DNA from 2 places in the Streptomyces yunnanensis genome. Region 1 is predicted to be linked to the other one. Evidence: riboswitches for the same ligand, from Rfam matches in the RefSeq annotation. Region 1 holds a riboswitch; the other holds the start of a gene.
The links. A riboswitch is a leader RNA that binds a small molecule or an ion and turns the genes downstream of it on or off. The one in region 1 is predicted to bind cobalamin.
Positions count from the first base shown of each region.

Region 2: linked by a shared signal. The riboswitch ahead of nicT (Nickel transporter NicT) and the one ahead of metE (5-methyltetrahydropteroyltriglutamate--homocysteine S-methyltransferase) in region 1 are both predicted to bind cobalamin.

Region 1 is NZ_CP095749.1:8,719,774-8,727,052, reverse strand. It holds gene MOV08_RS38175 (alpha/beta hydrolase family protein) at 1-1,256, shown strand, start outside; gene MOV08_RS38170 (SDR family oxidoreductase) at 1,320-2,117, opposite strand; gene MOV08_RS38165 (GNAT family N-acetyltransferase) at 2,319-2,783, shown strand; gene metE (5-methyltetrahydropteroyltriglutamate--homocysteine S-methyltransferase) at 2,844-5,162, opposite strand; cobalamin riboswitch at 5,329-5,555, opposite strand; gene MOV08_RS38155 (Lsr2 family protein) at 6,094-6,501, shown strand; gene thiI (tRNA uracil 4-sulfurtransferase ThiI) at 6,567-7,279, opposite strand, start outside.
Region 2 is NZ_CP095749.1:6,534,946-6,542,224, reverse strand. It holds gene MOV08_RS28545 (nucleoside/nucleotide kinase family protein) at 1-81, shown strand, start outside; gene MOV08_RS28540 (MarR family winged helix-turn-helix transcriptional regulator) at 226-921, shown strand; gene MOV08_RS28535 (alpha/beta fold hydrolase) at 918-1,769, shown strand; cobalamin riboswitch at 1,837-2,050, shown strand; gene nicT (Nickel transporter NicT) at 2,082-3,296, shown strand; gene MOV08_RS28525 (VOC family protein) at 3,450-3,950, opposite strand; gene MOV08_RS28520 (GNAT family N-acetyltransferase) at 4,276-4,707, shown strand; gene MOV08_RS28515 (D-alanine--D-alanine ligase family protein) at 4,704-5,753, shown strand; gene MOV08_RS28510 (hypothetical protein) at 6,176-6,352, shown strand.

The DNA.
Region 1 (7,279 bases):
CGCCAGGCGCCCCTCCAGGCACCCGCTCGACCACCAGCCCGGGCATCGTGCTCATCGGCGGCTCGGGGCCGGGCCCCCGGGACGAGTACCGGCAGGAGGCCGAGACCTTCGCCCGCGCCGGCATCACCACGCTCGTCTTCGACAAGCGGACGGTCGGATACTCCACCACCCACCGTGACTTCGACCTGCTGGCGGACGACGCGCTGGCCGGGGTACGCCTGTTGCGCGAGCGCAAGGACGTGGATCCGCACCTGGTCGGGCTCTGGGGATTCAGCGAGGGCGGCTGGGTGGCACCGCTGGCCGCCGCCCGCTCCTCCGACGTCGCCTTCCTGATCACGCTCGGTGGGTCCGGCTACTCGCCGCTGCGCACCCAGACATGGAATCTCGGCACGCATCTGCAACACCGGGGCATCGGCGGGTCCTTCCGCGGCGTGGTCGCCGGCCCGGCGGCCCAACTCATGGACTCCACCGGCCTGTTCCCCGCGGCGGACCACGATCCCCGGCCGGTGCTGAACCGCCTGCACCACACCCCGGTACTGGCGCTGTGGGGCGCCTACGACAACCAGATACCGCCCCGGGAAAGCGCACGGATCTTCCGGGAGGTCCTCGACCGGGCAGGCAACAGGCACGTCGTCATCGGCTTCGTGCCCGGCGCGGCGCACAACGGACACCGGACGACGGACGGCTTCGACCGCATCGGCGGCCCCCTGCTCCACGGCAGGCCGCTGGGAGAGCTGACGCCCGGCTACGCCCGGACCATGACCTCCTGGGTCCGGGCCGTTGCGGCCGGTCACCCGCCCGAGTCCCGCACCGCGCCCGCCCCGCCCCAGGCCACGTCCAGCGTTCCCGTCCCGGGCCGCACCTGGTGGGCATGGCTCCTCCCCGCCCTGCTGTGCGTCGGCTTCGCCGCCTACCCCCTGAGCGCCGTTCTGCGCCGGGGCCCGGCAGTACGCCCCGTTCGCTGGCTGTCCGGCCTGGGTCTGCTCACCGTCGTGGGCGCGGTGCTGTGCCCGCTCGCGGTGTACGTGGCGGGCGACGGGGCCGCGGCACCCGTCCTGTGGGGGCGCCCGCTGGCCTGGCTGGCCGTGCAGACGCTCGCCATCGCCGTGCTCGTCTCGGCGGGTGTCACGGTCGCCACTGTCCTGCGCAGGCACCGCACCTGGGGCAGGGCGGCCTGGTTCCGACTCGCGCCGGCCGCCCTCGCCACCATCGGCTTCGTACCGTGGGCCGTGTGGTGGGGGGTGTTGCGGCCATAGGGTCTGTCGTTCGCCCGGTGGGCCGGGTCCGCGGCGTCCGGCGCGGGCCCGGCTCGTCCGTTGTCACAGCCTGGCGCCGCCGGTGGCGTCGATCACCTTCCCGGTGACCCAGCGCGCGTCGTGCGAGGCGAGGAACGCGACGATGTCGGCCACGTCGTCCGGCTGGCCGACCCGGCCCAACGCGGCCCGCGACGCGGCGTCCGCCTCCGCGGCCGGATTGCCGCGCAGCCACTCGGCGTTGACGTCGGTGTCGACGATCCCGGGCGCGACCGCGTTGGCGGTGATGCCCCGGGGGCCCAGTTCCTTGGCCAGGTTGAGGGTGAAGTTGTCCAGGGCGCCCTTGGTGGCGCCGTAGGCGATGGCCTCGGGCATGGCCAGCCGGCCGGCACCGCTGGAGATGTTGATGATCCGGCCGCCGTCGCGCAGCCGCTTCAGCCCTTCCCGTACGACGAAGAAGGGGGCACGGACGTTGACCGCGAAGACCTTGTCGAAGTCCTCCTCGGTCAGTGCGGGGAGGGCCGCCGGCATCGCGATCCCCGCGTTGTTGACGATGATGTCGACCGCCGGCCGCGCCTCCGTCCCGGGAGCGTGTTGCGTGATCCGTTCGTCGAAGGCCGACCAGAGGCCGGCGGCGTCGCCGTGGTGGCCCAACGGGGCGTGCAGCGCGACCGCCCGGCCACCGTCCTCGCGGATGCGCGCGACCACGTCGTCCGCCGCAGCCGCGTCGCGGGCGTAGGCCACGGCGACCACGGCCCCGTCGCGGCCGAGGCGTTCGGCGATGGCGCGACCGATGCCCCGGCTGCCTCCGGTGACCAGGGCGATCTTGCCGTCGAGCGGGCGGTGGTGGCGGTGGTGCGTCATGGCGGATGGCTCCCTCTCACGTGGCGGGCGCTGCTGCGCGCGCTGGTGATCGGGACGCTAAAGCCTCACACGGATGTGAGAGTCAAACCGTCGCACACCGACGGTGGAGTGCGCGGTCGTCCCCACTCCTCAGGAGGTGACTGGCAGGGCCTGGGCGGTATTTCGCTCGATCGCGCGTGGAGGACCCGGTAGGTTCCCGCCGTGCGTGATGACACGGAAACGAAGATCCGCCTCGCGGCGACGGCGGACGCGGCGGCGATCGCCCACATCCACCTGGCCTCCCGCGCGGCGGCGATGCCGTACCTGCCGCCGCAGAAGCGGGGGCACGAGCAGGTGACCCGGTGGTTCGAGGAGGTCGTCCTCACGACGTGCCGGGTGTGGGTGGCGGTGCGGGGGACGGAGGTCCTCGGCTACGCCGCCCTCGAAGGCGACCTGCTCGAACACCTCTATCTGCGGCCCGAGCTGCGCCGCCAGGGCATCGGCACCCTGCTGCTCGACGAGGTCAGACGGCACAGTCCGGACGGGCTGTCACTGCACGTCTTCCAGCAGAACGCCGAGGCCCGCGCGTTCTACGCACGCCATGGCTTCCATGTGCTCGACACCAACGACGGCGACCGGAACATGGAGAACCTGCCCGACATGACCCTGCGCTGGCCCGGGCGGTGACCAGGTGCCGAGGGCGGGGAGGGGCGCACGACGCCCCTCCCCGACCCACCGGTCCCGGTGTCAGGAGGTCGGCAGCTCCGCACGGACCGTGCGGGCCGCGGCCACCAGGCTCTCCAGGGAGGCCCGCACCTCGGGCCAGTCACGGGTCTTGAGCCCGCAGTCGGGGTTGACCCACAGGCGTTCGGCGGGGATGGCCCGCAGGCCGGTGCGCAGCAGGTCCGCCGCCTCCGCCGGGCTCGGCACGCGCGGGGAGTGGATGTCGTACACGCCGGGTCCGGCCTCGCGCGGGTAGCCGTGGGCGGCCAGCTCCCGAGCGACCTGCATGTGGGACCGGGTGGCCTCCAGGCTGATCACGTCCGCGTCGAGGTCGTCGATGGCCTGCACGATGTCGCCGAACTCGGCATAGCACATGTGGGTGTGGATCTGGGTGTCCGGGCGCACCCCGCTGGTGGACAGGCGGAAGGCGTCGGTGGCCCATGCCAGGTACGCGGGGTGGTCGGCGGCGCGCAGCGGCAGCGTCTCGCGGAGCGCGGGCTCGTCCACCTGGATCACCGATGTGCCGGCCGCCTCCAGGTCGGCGACCTCGTCGCGCAGCGCCAGGGCGACCTGGCGCGCGGTCTGCGCAAGTGGCTGGTCGTCGCGGACGAAGGACCAGGCGAGCATGGTGACGGGACCGGTGAGCATGCCCTTGACGGGGCGTTCGGTCAGTGACTGGGCGTAGGTCGTCCAACGGACCGTCATGGGCTCGGGACGGGAGATGTCACCGGCCAGCACCGGCGGGCGGACGTAGCGGGTGCCGTAGGACTGCACCCAGCCGTGTCGGGTGGCGAGATAGCCGGTGAGCTGCTCGGCGAAGTATTGGACCATGTCGTTGCGTTCGGGCTCGCCGTGCACCAGGACGTCCAGCCCGGCCTGCTCCTGGAAGGAGACGACCTCCTGGATCTCGGCCCTGATCCGCTCCTCGTAACCGGCGGTGTCGATCCGGCCGGCCCGCAGGTCCGCGCGGGCGGCGCGCAGTTCGTCGGTCTGGGGGAAGGACCCGATGGTGGTGGTCGGCAGCAGCGGCAGGCCGAGATGGGTGCGCTGGGCGACGGTCCGCTGTCCGTATGCCTGGGAGCGCCGGACGTCGGCCTCGGTGACGGCCGCGGCGCGGGCCCGCACGGCCGGGTCGTGGGTGAGGACCGAGTTGGCCCGGGAGGCCAGGTCGGCGCGGTTCGCGGCGAGTTCGGCGGCGATGGTGTCGGTGCCCTGCGACAGGCCGCGGGCCAGGGTCGCCAGTTCCGTGGTCTTCTGCCTGGCGAAGGCCAGCCAGCGGGCGATCTGCGGGTCGATGTCCCGTTCCAGGGCGGCGTCCAGCGGCACGTGCAGCAGCGAGCAGGACGCCGCCACATCGACCCGGTCGGCGAGGCCGAGCAGGGTGCCGAGGGTGGCCAGCGACTTCTCCAGGTCGTTGATCCAGATGTTGCGGCCGTTGACCACGCCCGCCACCAGGCGCTTGCCCGGCAGTCCCCCGACGGCCGCCAGCGCGTCGAGGTTGGCCGCGGCCGCGTCGGTGAAGTCGAGCGCCAGTCCGTCCACCGGAGCCTTGGCCAGTACGGGCAGGGCGTCTCCGAGCCGGTCGAAGTACGACGCGACCAGCAGCTTCGGGCGGTCGGTGCGGGTGCCCAGTTCGCGGTAGGCGCGTGCGGCGGCGTTCAGGTCGGCCGGGGTGCGGTCCTGCACCAGGGCGGGCTCGTCGAGCTGCACCCACTCCGCGCCCGCCGCCCGCAGGTCGGCGAGGACTTGCGCGTAGACCGGCAGCAGCCGGTCGAGGAGGGTCAGCGGCTCGAAGTCGGCGGCCACGCCGGGGGCGGGCTTCGACAGCAGGAGGTAGGTGACCGGGCCGACCAGCACCGGCCGGGCCGTCAGCCCGAGCGCGCGGGCCTCCTTGAGCTCGGCCACCTGCTTTGCGGAGTCGGCGGTGAAGACGGTGTCCGGTCCCAACTCCGGTACGAGATAGTGGTAGTTGGTGTCGAACCACTTGGTCATCTCCAGCGGCGCCACGTCCTGCGTGCCGCGCGCCATCGCGAAGTAGCCGTCGAGGGCGTCGGCCGCGACGGCGGCGCGGTGGCGGTCCGGGACGGCACCGACCATGACGCTGGTGTCCAGCACATGGTCGTAGTACGAGAAGTCACCGGTGGGCACCTCGTGGATGCCGGCGTCGGCCAGTTGCTGCCAGTGGGCACGACGCAGGGTGCGGGCGGTCTCCGTCAGGGCGTCGGCGGTGACCTTGCCCTTCCAATAGCCCTCGACGGCCTTCTTCAGTTCCCGGTGCCGGCCCTGGCGGGGGTAGCCGTACACGGTGGCCCGTGCTGCCGCGGCTGCGGGCTTCGCTGTCACGGAACTCTCCTTCGCGAAATGGTCTCCTGAAACGTCCCGGTGGGGGAACGAGGAGTGCGAAGGGATGACGAACCGGGCGGATCCACGGTGCGCTCGCGACGCACGGGTCCGCCTGATGTGTACGCCGACCCGCCCTCGAGGTCACCGGGATGTCCGTCCACGCATCGGCGTGCACGGGCAACGGGCAGGTCTTCGGACTCGCGGGCGCGCCTGCCGGAGTCTTCCGGCGGGCACCTACTGGCCGTCGCTTCCCGGATCCGCGGCCCGGATCCAGTGCGTATGACGGCGGTCGTTCCCACTCACCGCTGCGGGGCAGTCCCGGATTCCCACCGGGTTCCCTCTTGCGACGCTCCCGCCTGGCGGACGGGGCGAACCTGTTGCCCGGCCAGCGTAGAGCGCCTTCCCCCTGGCGGTCACCCCTGTTCAGATGCCGGACTATGAGATGAGACACAGGTGGCACAGGGTTTGGCCGCGTCGGGGCGCGGCGCGGCCCCGGGGCGCCGGTCCGCACTCGTCGCCGCACGCCCGCCCTCGCCGGCGCCCCTTTCCCCTCCCCACGCCCTCCGGTCCCGAAGTACTTCGCTATCGACGGGGACGGCGCCGCCGCGGACGCGGGTGGAGAATCCAAGAATTCGAAGGACGCGGCAGCAGAGGTGAAAGGCACGCCCCACAGCGTGCCAATTCGGCGCGGAAAGGGGCTGGTCACAGAGGAGCCGGGTGGTTTTGCAGAGCAGTTCGCCGACGGGTGCGGGCGGCGACTCGCGGGAGTGGAAGTTTCCGGTGAATGCCTGGGATGTCGGCGATGACCAGCCGACTTGCGCATCCGTTCGCGAGCGGAGACCGGCATAATCTATCCCCCGATGCCGATTGGCTTCAACTCGCCTATTTCCACTAAAGTTTGGGGTGCACCACACAGGAAAGGGGCGCCAAAATGGCCGTCAAGGAAACCATCCAGGTTGATGAGTCGCAGAAGGATGAGCCGGGTGTTCAGGAGGTAATCACCCCTGTTCCGGTCGGCAACCAGATTGTCAAGAAGGCGACTTACTGGCAGTCGATTCTCCAGGACGACCTCAATCCCGAGGTGACGGACGGCGTCACGCCGATCCGGTTCGCCGTCCCCGCGATGGTCGACGAGGAATACGAGACCGAGGAGTTGAACGAGGACGGCACCAAGAAGATCGCGATCCGTCAGGTTCTCGATCTCAAGTGGTACGAGGCCGACCTCGGCGCCGAGAACGTCGCCAAGCTCCAGGAAGCGGTCAAGTCCTTCGTGGCCGTCGCCCGCGCCTCCGAGGCTCCCGCGTCGAAGCCGGCACGCAAGAAGCGCGCGGCCAAGTAGCGGCCAAGTAAGGGAGCGACGCCCCCTCCGACGAGGGGGCGTTCACGTCCGTACGACCGGGCGCCCTACGGCGCCTGCGCGGCCCCTGCCGGCGCACCGCACACGGCCGGGCCGGGGCGGTCCGGGGCGGGGTCCTCGTCCGGGCTGCCCGCGTCGGTGGTCGTCTCCTCGTCGGTCTCCCCCGGGTGCATGATCTGGACGTCGCGCAGCAGCCCGTCCATCAGGTCGTCCAGGTCGAGGCGCTTCTCCACCGACCGCAGGTCGGCCAGGCCGGCCCGGAGGGTGACCCGGGGTGGTGCGAGGAGCTTGCAGCAGTCCTCGTCGGGCAGTACGGAGATCTGTTCGGTGCCGATGGACCGGGCTTCGTCGATGATCTCCTGCTTCTCCCAGCCGATCAGCGGGCGCAGCACCGGCAGGGTGGCGGCCTCGTCGACGGCGGCCAGGTTCGCCAGGGTCTGACTGGCCACCTGTCCCAGGCTGTCACCGGTCACCAGGGCCTCCGCCGCGATGCGGCCCGCCAACGCGGAGGCCACGCGGACCATGAGCCGTCGTTGTGCGACGACTTGGAGCCTGCCGGCCCCCGCGATCGCCAACTGCTTCTGTGCCTGGCCGAGGGCGATGACGTGCAGCCGTCCGGCGGGCTGGTAGCGGTTGAGTTCCCTGGCCAGGGCGTACGCCTTGTACATGGAGGCGGCGTTCGTATAGGGAGCGCCGGTGAAGTGGACGAAATCGCAGCGCAGTCCACGGCGCATGGCCCGATAGGCCGCCACCGGTGAGT
Region 2 (7,279 bases), 2.2 Mb from region 1:
CTCGTGGCGGCCACCCGCCCCCGGGCCGACCTCGTCGTGACCTTCACCGAGGACGAGGCGCCGCCCCGGTCGGACGACTGACCCGCCCGGACCCCACCGCCCCTGCCCCACCCCTCCGCCACCGGTCCCGACTCGGCCCCAACTCGGCTCCGCGCCAGGTCCCTTCTCCTCGGCCGGGTATCAACACCCCTTCCGAAATGACATCATGGATGTCATCATGACAGCATGAGTGTCATTGAGGGGGGTGCCGGCCAGGGTGCCGGCCAGGGCATCGGCCCGGATTCCGATGCCGTCGACACCCGGCGGACCGCCGACCCGCCGGCGGCGACCGAGGAGCTGTTGTACGGCGTCATCCGGCGGCTGTGGCCGCTGCACCGGACGATCGTGCGCGCGGTGGAGCGGGAGCTGGAAGGCACCGGCATGACCGCCGGCGAGCACGCCCTGCTCGACGCGCTGCGCACCCACGGACCGCGCACCGTCCCGCAGTTGGCGCGCTCCCTGGGCCTGGACCGACAGCCGGTGCAGCGCTGGGTGAACCACGCGGCGGATCTGGGCCTGGTCGTGACGGCTCCCAATCCCGCGCACCGCCGCTCGTCGCTGATCCGGCTCACCGACGAGGGCACCGAGGTGATGCGCGGGATACAGGACGCCGAGGCGGCGGAACTCCGCCGCGGGCTGGCCGACCTGTCGCCCGGGGAGGTCCGCACGGCGCTGCGGGTGCTGGATCGGCTCGGGGAGGAATTCCGGCACTTGGCGGACGGCTCGCGCGTTCCCCCGGAGGAAAGCGGCAATCCCGAAATGCCGGACGCTGCCGACCAGGAGGCCGCACAGGCCGCGATACCGCCCGCACAGGGGCACCGACCGCCGGTGCCCGCCCGACCAGCCGACCGCCCGACGCAGACAGAAGGCCCCGCAGCATGACCCACGACTTCCAGGCATGGTCCGAGATCGACAACGGCACCGTGCCGATCGCCGACGACGGCGAGCTGTTCTACGAGACGGCCGGCTCGGGACCTGCGGTGGTGCTGCTGCACGGCGGCATGCTCGACCAGCACATGTGGGACGAGCAGTTCTCCTGGCTGGTCAACTCCGGCCTGCGGGTGGTCCGCTACGACTCCCGCGGCCACGGCCTCTCCTCCACGGTGACGGGCGACTGGGCCAACCACGACGACCTGGCGGCCCTGCTGGACGCGCTCGACATACCGCGCGCCGTCCTCGTCGGCCTCTCGCACGGCTCCCGGGTCGCGCTGGACACCGCGCTCGCCCACCCGGACCGGGTCTCGGCCCTCTTCCTCGCCGCCCCCGGGGTCAGCGGTCGCCCCTTCACCGACCCCTTCGTCCTGGAGCACATCCGGGAGCAGGTCGCCGCGATCGGCGCACCGGACGGCGCGGAGCGCTATGTGGAGCACTTCCTCCGGATGTGGGTGGACGGGCCGTACCGCGCGCCGTCCGCCGTGCACCCCGGCTTCCGGGAGCGGATGCGCGCCTCCGCGAGCGCCAATGTCGAGGTGCACGCCGACGGTGTGGGCGCCGGCATGCCCCTGGAGGTCGGCGCCGCGGACCGCCTGACCGAGATCAAGGTGCCGACCACCGTCCTCGACGGCGACCTCGACTCCACCGACATATCCGCCAACGCCCACGCCATAGCGCTCCAGGTCCCCGGCGCCCGCCGTGTCCGCATCCCCGCCGCGGGCCACATGGTGAACCTGGAGAACACCCCGCTCTTCGACCAGGAACTGCACGCCTTCCTGTCGTCCTTGGCCCTCTGAGACGGCCCGCCCCGCCCCGGGCGAGGGCCCGGGGCGGGGCGGGCCCGCCCGCTCTCCCCGGCGCCCGCTAGAGTGACCGGGCCGTGGTGATCGGGAAGACCGGTGCAGGACCTTGTGTCCCAGGCCGGCGCGGCCCTCGCCACTGTGATCGGGGAGTTTCCACCCCTCTCCGTACGCGCCCGGTGCGCGTACGGCGCCACTGACCGCAGCCTGCGGCCGGGAAGGCGGGGCGGACGCGTGCACCCGTAAGCCAGGAGACCGGCCACGGCATCTCACGAACTGATCCACGAGGTGCTGGAGCGTGATGGCCGAATGGCCCTGTCCACGAATACCCCGGGAAATTCCCCTTCCCCCCGCGACGCGTCCCCTGGCGGCATATCCGGATCCACCGGTTCCTTCCGCTGGCAGCGCCGGGACACCGTCCGCACGGCCGGACTGATGACCGTGATCGCCGTGCTGCACATCGTCGCCTTCGGCGTGCTGTTCCTGCTGGTCGTGCCGGGCCACTACACGGTCGGCAGCCAGGTGTTCGGTGCCGGCCTCGGCATCACCGCGTACACCCTGGGCATGCGGCACGCCTTCGACGCCGACCACATCGCGGCGATCGACAACACCACCCGCAAGCTGATGGCCGACGGCAAACGGCCGGTCTCGGTGGGCTTCTGGTTCGCCCTCGGCCACTCCAGCGTGGTCGTCGTGATGGCCGCGCTGGTGGCGGGCGGCGCCCAGCTCGCCGGCACGCTGATGAACGACAACTCCCGCACGCACCAGGTGCTCGGCCTCGTCGGCACCACCGTCTCCGGCACCTTCCTCTACCTCATCGCCGCCCTCAACCTCATCGCCCTGGTCGGCATTCTGAAGGTCTTCCGGGCGATGCGGGCGGGCGCGTACGACGAGCAGGAGCTGGAGCGCCACCTGGATTCCCGGGGCTTCATGAACCGGATCCTGGGCCGTCTCACCAGGTCCATCAGCCGGCCCGGCCAGATGTTCCCGCTCGGTTTCCTCTTCGGCCTCGGCTTCGACACCGCGACCGAGGTGACGCTGATGGTGATGGCGGGCAGCGGCGCCGCGGCGGGCCTGCCCTGGTACGCGATCCTGTGCCTGCCGCTGCTGTTCGCCGCCGGGATGAGCCTGTTCGACACCCTGGACGGCACGTTCATGAACTTCGCCTACCAGTGGGCGTTCTCCAACCCGGTGCGCAAGGTCTACTACAACCTCACCATCACCGGCCTGTCGATCGCGGTCGCGTTCCTCATCGGCACCATCGAGCTGGTGACCGTGCTGCACGACAAGTTCGGGCTGGACGATCCGCTGACGGCGGGGATCTCCTCCCTCGACCTGGACAACGTGGGCTTCATCATCGTCGGCCTGTTCGTCGTGGTGTGGGCCGCGGCGCTGGCGTACTGGCGCCTCGGCGGCGTCGAGAAGCGCTGGACGGCCCGCACGGCGAACGCCCGGCCCGCCGACGACACCGTCCCGGCACCCCGCACCGGAGACACCGACACCCCGGCCCCCGACACCCCCTGAGTACCACCGCCCGTGGGGTGCGGCCCCCCTCCTCTTCCCCCCTAAAAGGGACGGACTCTTCCCCCTTGAAAGGGATGGCAGGAAAGGCCGCACCCCACCGGCAGCACGCACACCGGCAGCACGCACACCGACAGTGCTCGTCCCGGCGGCGCGTCAGGTGGCCGAGCCGGCCGCCGCTCCGGTCAGCAGGTCCGGGCCCCAGCGCTCCAGCGCCGCCGCCAGGTCGAGCGGCCGCAGCCGGTCCGCCACCTCCGCCCCCGGCCAGTCCTCCCGCGGCACCCGCCACATCACCTCGAACTCGTTGCCGTCCGGGTCCCGGGCGTAGAGCGACTTGGAGACCAGGTGGTCGCTGGTCCCCACCAGCGCGCCCCGCTCCTGCAGCCGTCCCGCGATCACCGAGAGATCGCCCAGCGTCCCGACCTCCCAGGCCAGGTGGTACAGGCCGATCCGGCCGCCCTCCGGCCCGGGCGCGTCCGGCCCCACCGCGAACAGCCCCAGATCGTGGTCGTTGTGCGAGTCGGGCGCGCTCAGAAAGGCCGCCCGCCCCGGAATCTCCACGTCGACCGTGAACCCCAGCACCTCGGTGTAGAACGCCACCGACCGCGCCACCTCACGGATGTACAGCACCGCGTGATTGAGCCGCCGTACGGACATCGGTCCTCCATTCCTTACCTCAACTCGTCCCCCGCCGTTTTCCTGCCGCCACCGCGCCGAGGCCGGGTCCGCGCCGCCGTCGCCGCCGTCGCCGCCGTGGCGATGACCAGCACCTCGCACTCCACGCACTCCACGCCCGCGGGCGCGATTTACTTGAAACTTCAAGTCATTAGCCACGATACACCTCCCTCCGAGGCCACCGAAGCCCCCATTCGCCGCCAAACAAGGACCTTCCGACACCCACCCCCTCCCCGAGACAGCGCCACCACTTTTGTTTTCCAAGCGTCTACTTGGAAAACAAAAGCAACATCACTACGATCCCACCATGACCACAACCAGGGAAGACGGATACGAACTGTCCACGGACCCGAACCGGCTCGACGTCGACCTGGTCCACCACTGGCTCTCCACGGACGCGTTCTGGGCGCTCGGCCGCAGCCGGGAGACCGTCGAACAGGCCGCGCGCGCCTCGGTCAACTTCGCCGTCCACGGCCCCGACGGCTCCCAGGTCGGCTACGCCCGGGTCGTCACCGACCGGGCGACCTTCGCCTGGCTGTGCGACGTCTACGTCGCGCCCGAGCACCGCGGCAGAGGTCTCGGCACATGGCTGGCCGGCGCCGTTCGCGACCACCTCGCCCCCTACCGGCTCAAGCGCGTGCTGCTCACCACGCTGGACGCCCACGACATCTACGCCCGAGCCGGCTTCGTCCCCTTCCCCACCCCCGAGAACCTGATGATCCTGGACTCGGCGGCATGAACGACCCGGGCAAGCGCGTGGTGGTCCTGTGCGGCGGAGAGAGCGCGGAACGCGACGTCTCCCATGCTTCGGGCCGGTCGGTGGCCCGAGCCCTGCTGGAGCGCGGACACGAGGTGACACTGATCGACCCGGCCGCCGCCGTGCCGGTCGTGGCCGGGCCGCTGCGCCCCGGCGACGACGTCAAGGAGTGCGCGGTCGGCACGACTCCGCCACCGCGCGCGGACCGGCCACGATTGCGGCGGCGGATGCACGCGGCGCTGACCGGCGGCCCGGTCCTGGAGCTGCTGCGGGACGCGGAGTTGGTCTTCCTCGCGCTGCACGGCGGCTGGGGCGAGGACGGCCACGTCCAGGCACTGCTGGAGATGGCGGGCCTGCCCTTCACCGGCGCCGGCAGCGCCGCGTGCGCGGCGGCCTGGCACAAACACCGGGCCCGGGCGGTGCTGGCCGCCGCGGGCCTGCCGGTGACCGAGGGAGTGCTGTGGCGCCCAGGGACGGACGAGGTGCCACCGGACGTGCAGCGCCTGCTGGCCCACGGCCCGGTGGTGACCAAGCCGGTCGCGGACGGCTCCAGCGTCTTCGTCCACCGGGTCGCGTCACTCCCCCACCTGGCACAGGTCGCCGCCGACGTACCCGCCGACGAGGAGCTCCTGGTGGAACCGTTCCTCCCGGGGCGGGAGTTCACCGTGGCCGTCGTCGGAAGCCGACCGCTCCCCGTGGTCGAGATCGAGCTGACGACTCCGTTGTTCGACTACGCGGCCAAGTACCAACCCGGCGGCGCCAGCGAGATCTGCCCGGCCCGGATACCGGCCGACTTCGCCCACCGCCTACAGGAGATGGCCCTCCGCGCGCACCGGGCCCTCGGCTTCGGCGCGCACGCCTACTCGCGCACCGACTTCCGCTGCGACGCCCACGGCGAACCCCACTGCATCGAGGTCAACGCCCTCCCCGGCCTGACGCCGACGAGCCTCCTCCCCCTCGCAGCAACCGGCGCCGCCTGGACCTACCCCGATCTGATCCACCGCCTCATGAACCTCACACAACCCTGAACCCGCCCCCGCGACACCGCCCCACCCCGCCCCTGCCTCGACGACCGTCACCAGCCCCGAGATTCACTCAACTCGCCACCCTTCAAACGACGTTGAGACCAGCCGACTACGTCCACGAACAGGGCCTCGCCGCACTCCACAACGGAACCGCCCCCCAAGACACCCGCACCGCACGCGCCCGGCCGGCACCGGCCCGAGTCGCCCGCCCGGCTGCGCCCCGAGGTTCGACTGCCCACCGGTACGGACTGCTGACGCAGTCCCCATACGGGAGGGGGAGCCTGCGGGCTAAGGGTGAGTGCGGACGTGGCACGGGAGGCGCAGCGTTGGAGTGACATGGCCGCCCGCCTGAGGTGGCTGGGGCGATGAGGGGAAGGATGGCGAAAGATTCTGCCGATGAGTTGCCTCGACGAGTGGAGATCCCCATGAAGCGCCTGCCCGCGCTCGCTACCGCGGTAGCGGCCTCAGTACTGATCATCCTCGGAGCCGGCACCGCCAGCGCCGACGGCAAGCCCGACAACGGATCTACTCGGATCGGAACCGCCCCGATCACCGAAGGTCTGCAAAAACTCGTGAGCGGCTCGTTCCTTCTGGACATGTGAGCCCCTCAGGGACAGGTCCGTAGCCATCACCCCGCGCCCAGCCCGGGCGCGACACCCCCGTTCATGCCCGCCCAAGGGCGAGGACGGGGGGCACAGTCGTCTGCGGTACCGCGGCGTTCCGTAAGTCACGGTCGGACGGATCCCCACACCTCGCCCACGGGACCGGCTCAATGCAACCAAAGGCCCCTGCCGCTCGGCCTGCCGGTGCCCTCCGAGGACATGTGGTCCCTCAACCGGCTCCGGCCAACCAGCTCCGGCCAACCGGCTCCGATCACGGAAACGGCCCCTCACTCAGTGGAGTGGGGGGCCGCTGACCTCACGGTTCACCTGTGTGGGCACAGACGGATTTGAACCGCCGACATCTGCTTTGTAAGTTCCGCCCGGGTGCGGTAACGGCCACCGTCCCGAGGGGCTGCGCGGCTACTCAAAACCGCTCGACGCTGCCGCTGTGCACCAACGTTGATGTCAGCCGTGGATGTCAGCAACCTTCGCTAGCAGCCTCAATGACGTCGGCCCAGACGTGGGATTCCCAGGGATTGCCGCCCAGCCCGAGCCGCGCTGCCACCACGTCATCCAGGAAGCGGGCGGTGGCAGCCTCCACAGCCTCGTGCGGCCACCAAAGGGAGTCACACTCAGTACACAGCGAGAAGGCCGCCCCATCGCCTTTGAAGCGATACGGGTGGACCCAATCCTGATCACACCGCGGACACGGGGGCAAAGAAGCCTGCATGCAGATCAGGCTACTAGCACCCCTCGTTGTGAACTACATGCAGCGAGGTTGCTGGGGTCATCCCGCCTGATCAATCAGTCTGTACAGGCCGACGACAGGCGCCGAAAGTCGTCACGGTTGTTGTACTTCGCTGCTGTACCGCAGCACTGCCACGGAGCACGCGAGGGAGTGGGTCCATCCGCTGTAGCGTTGCGATC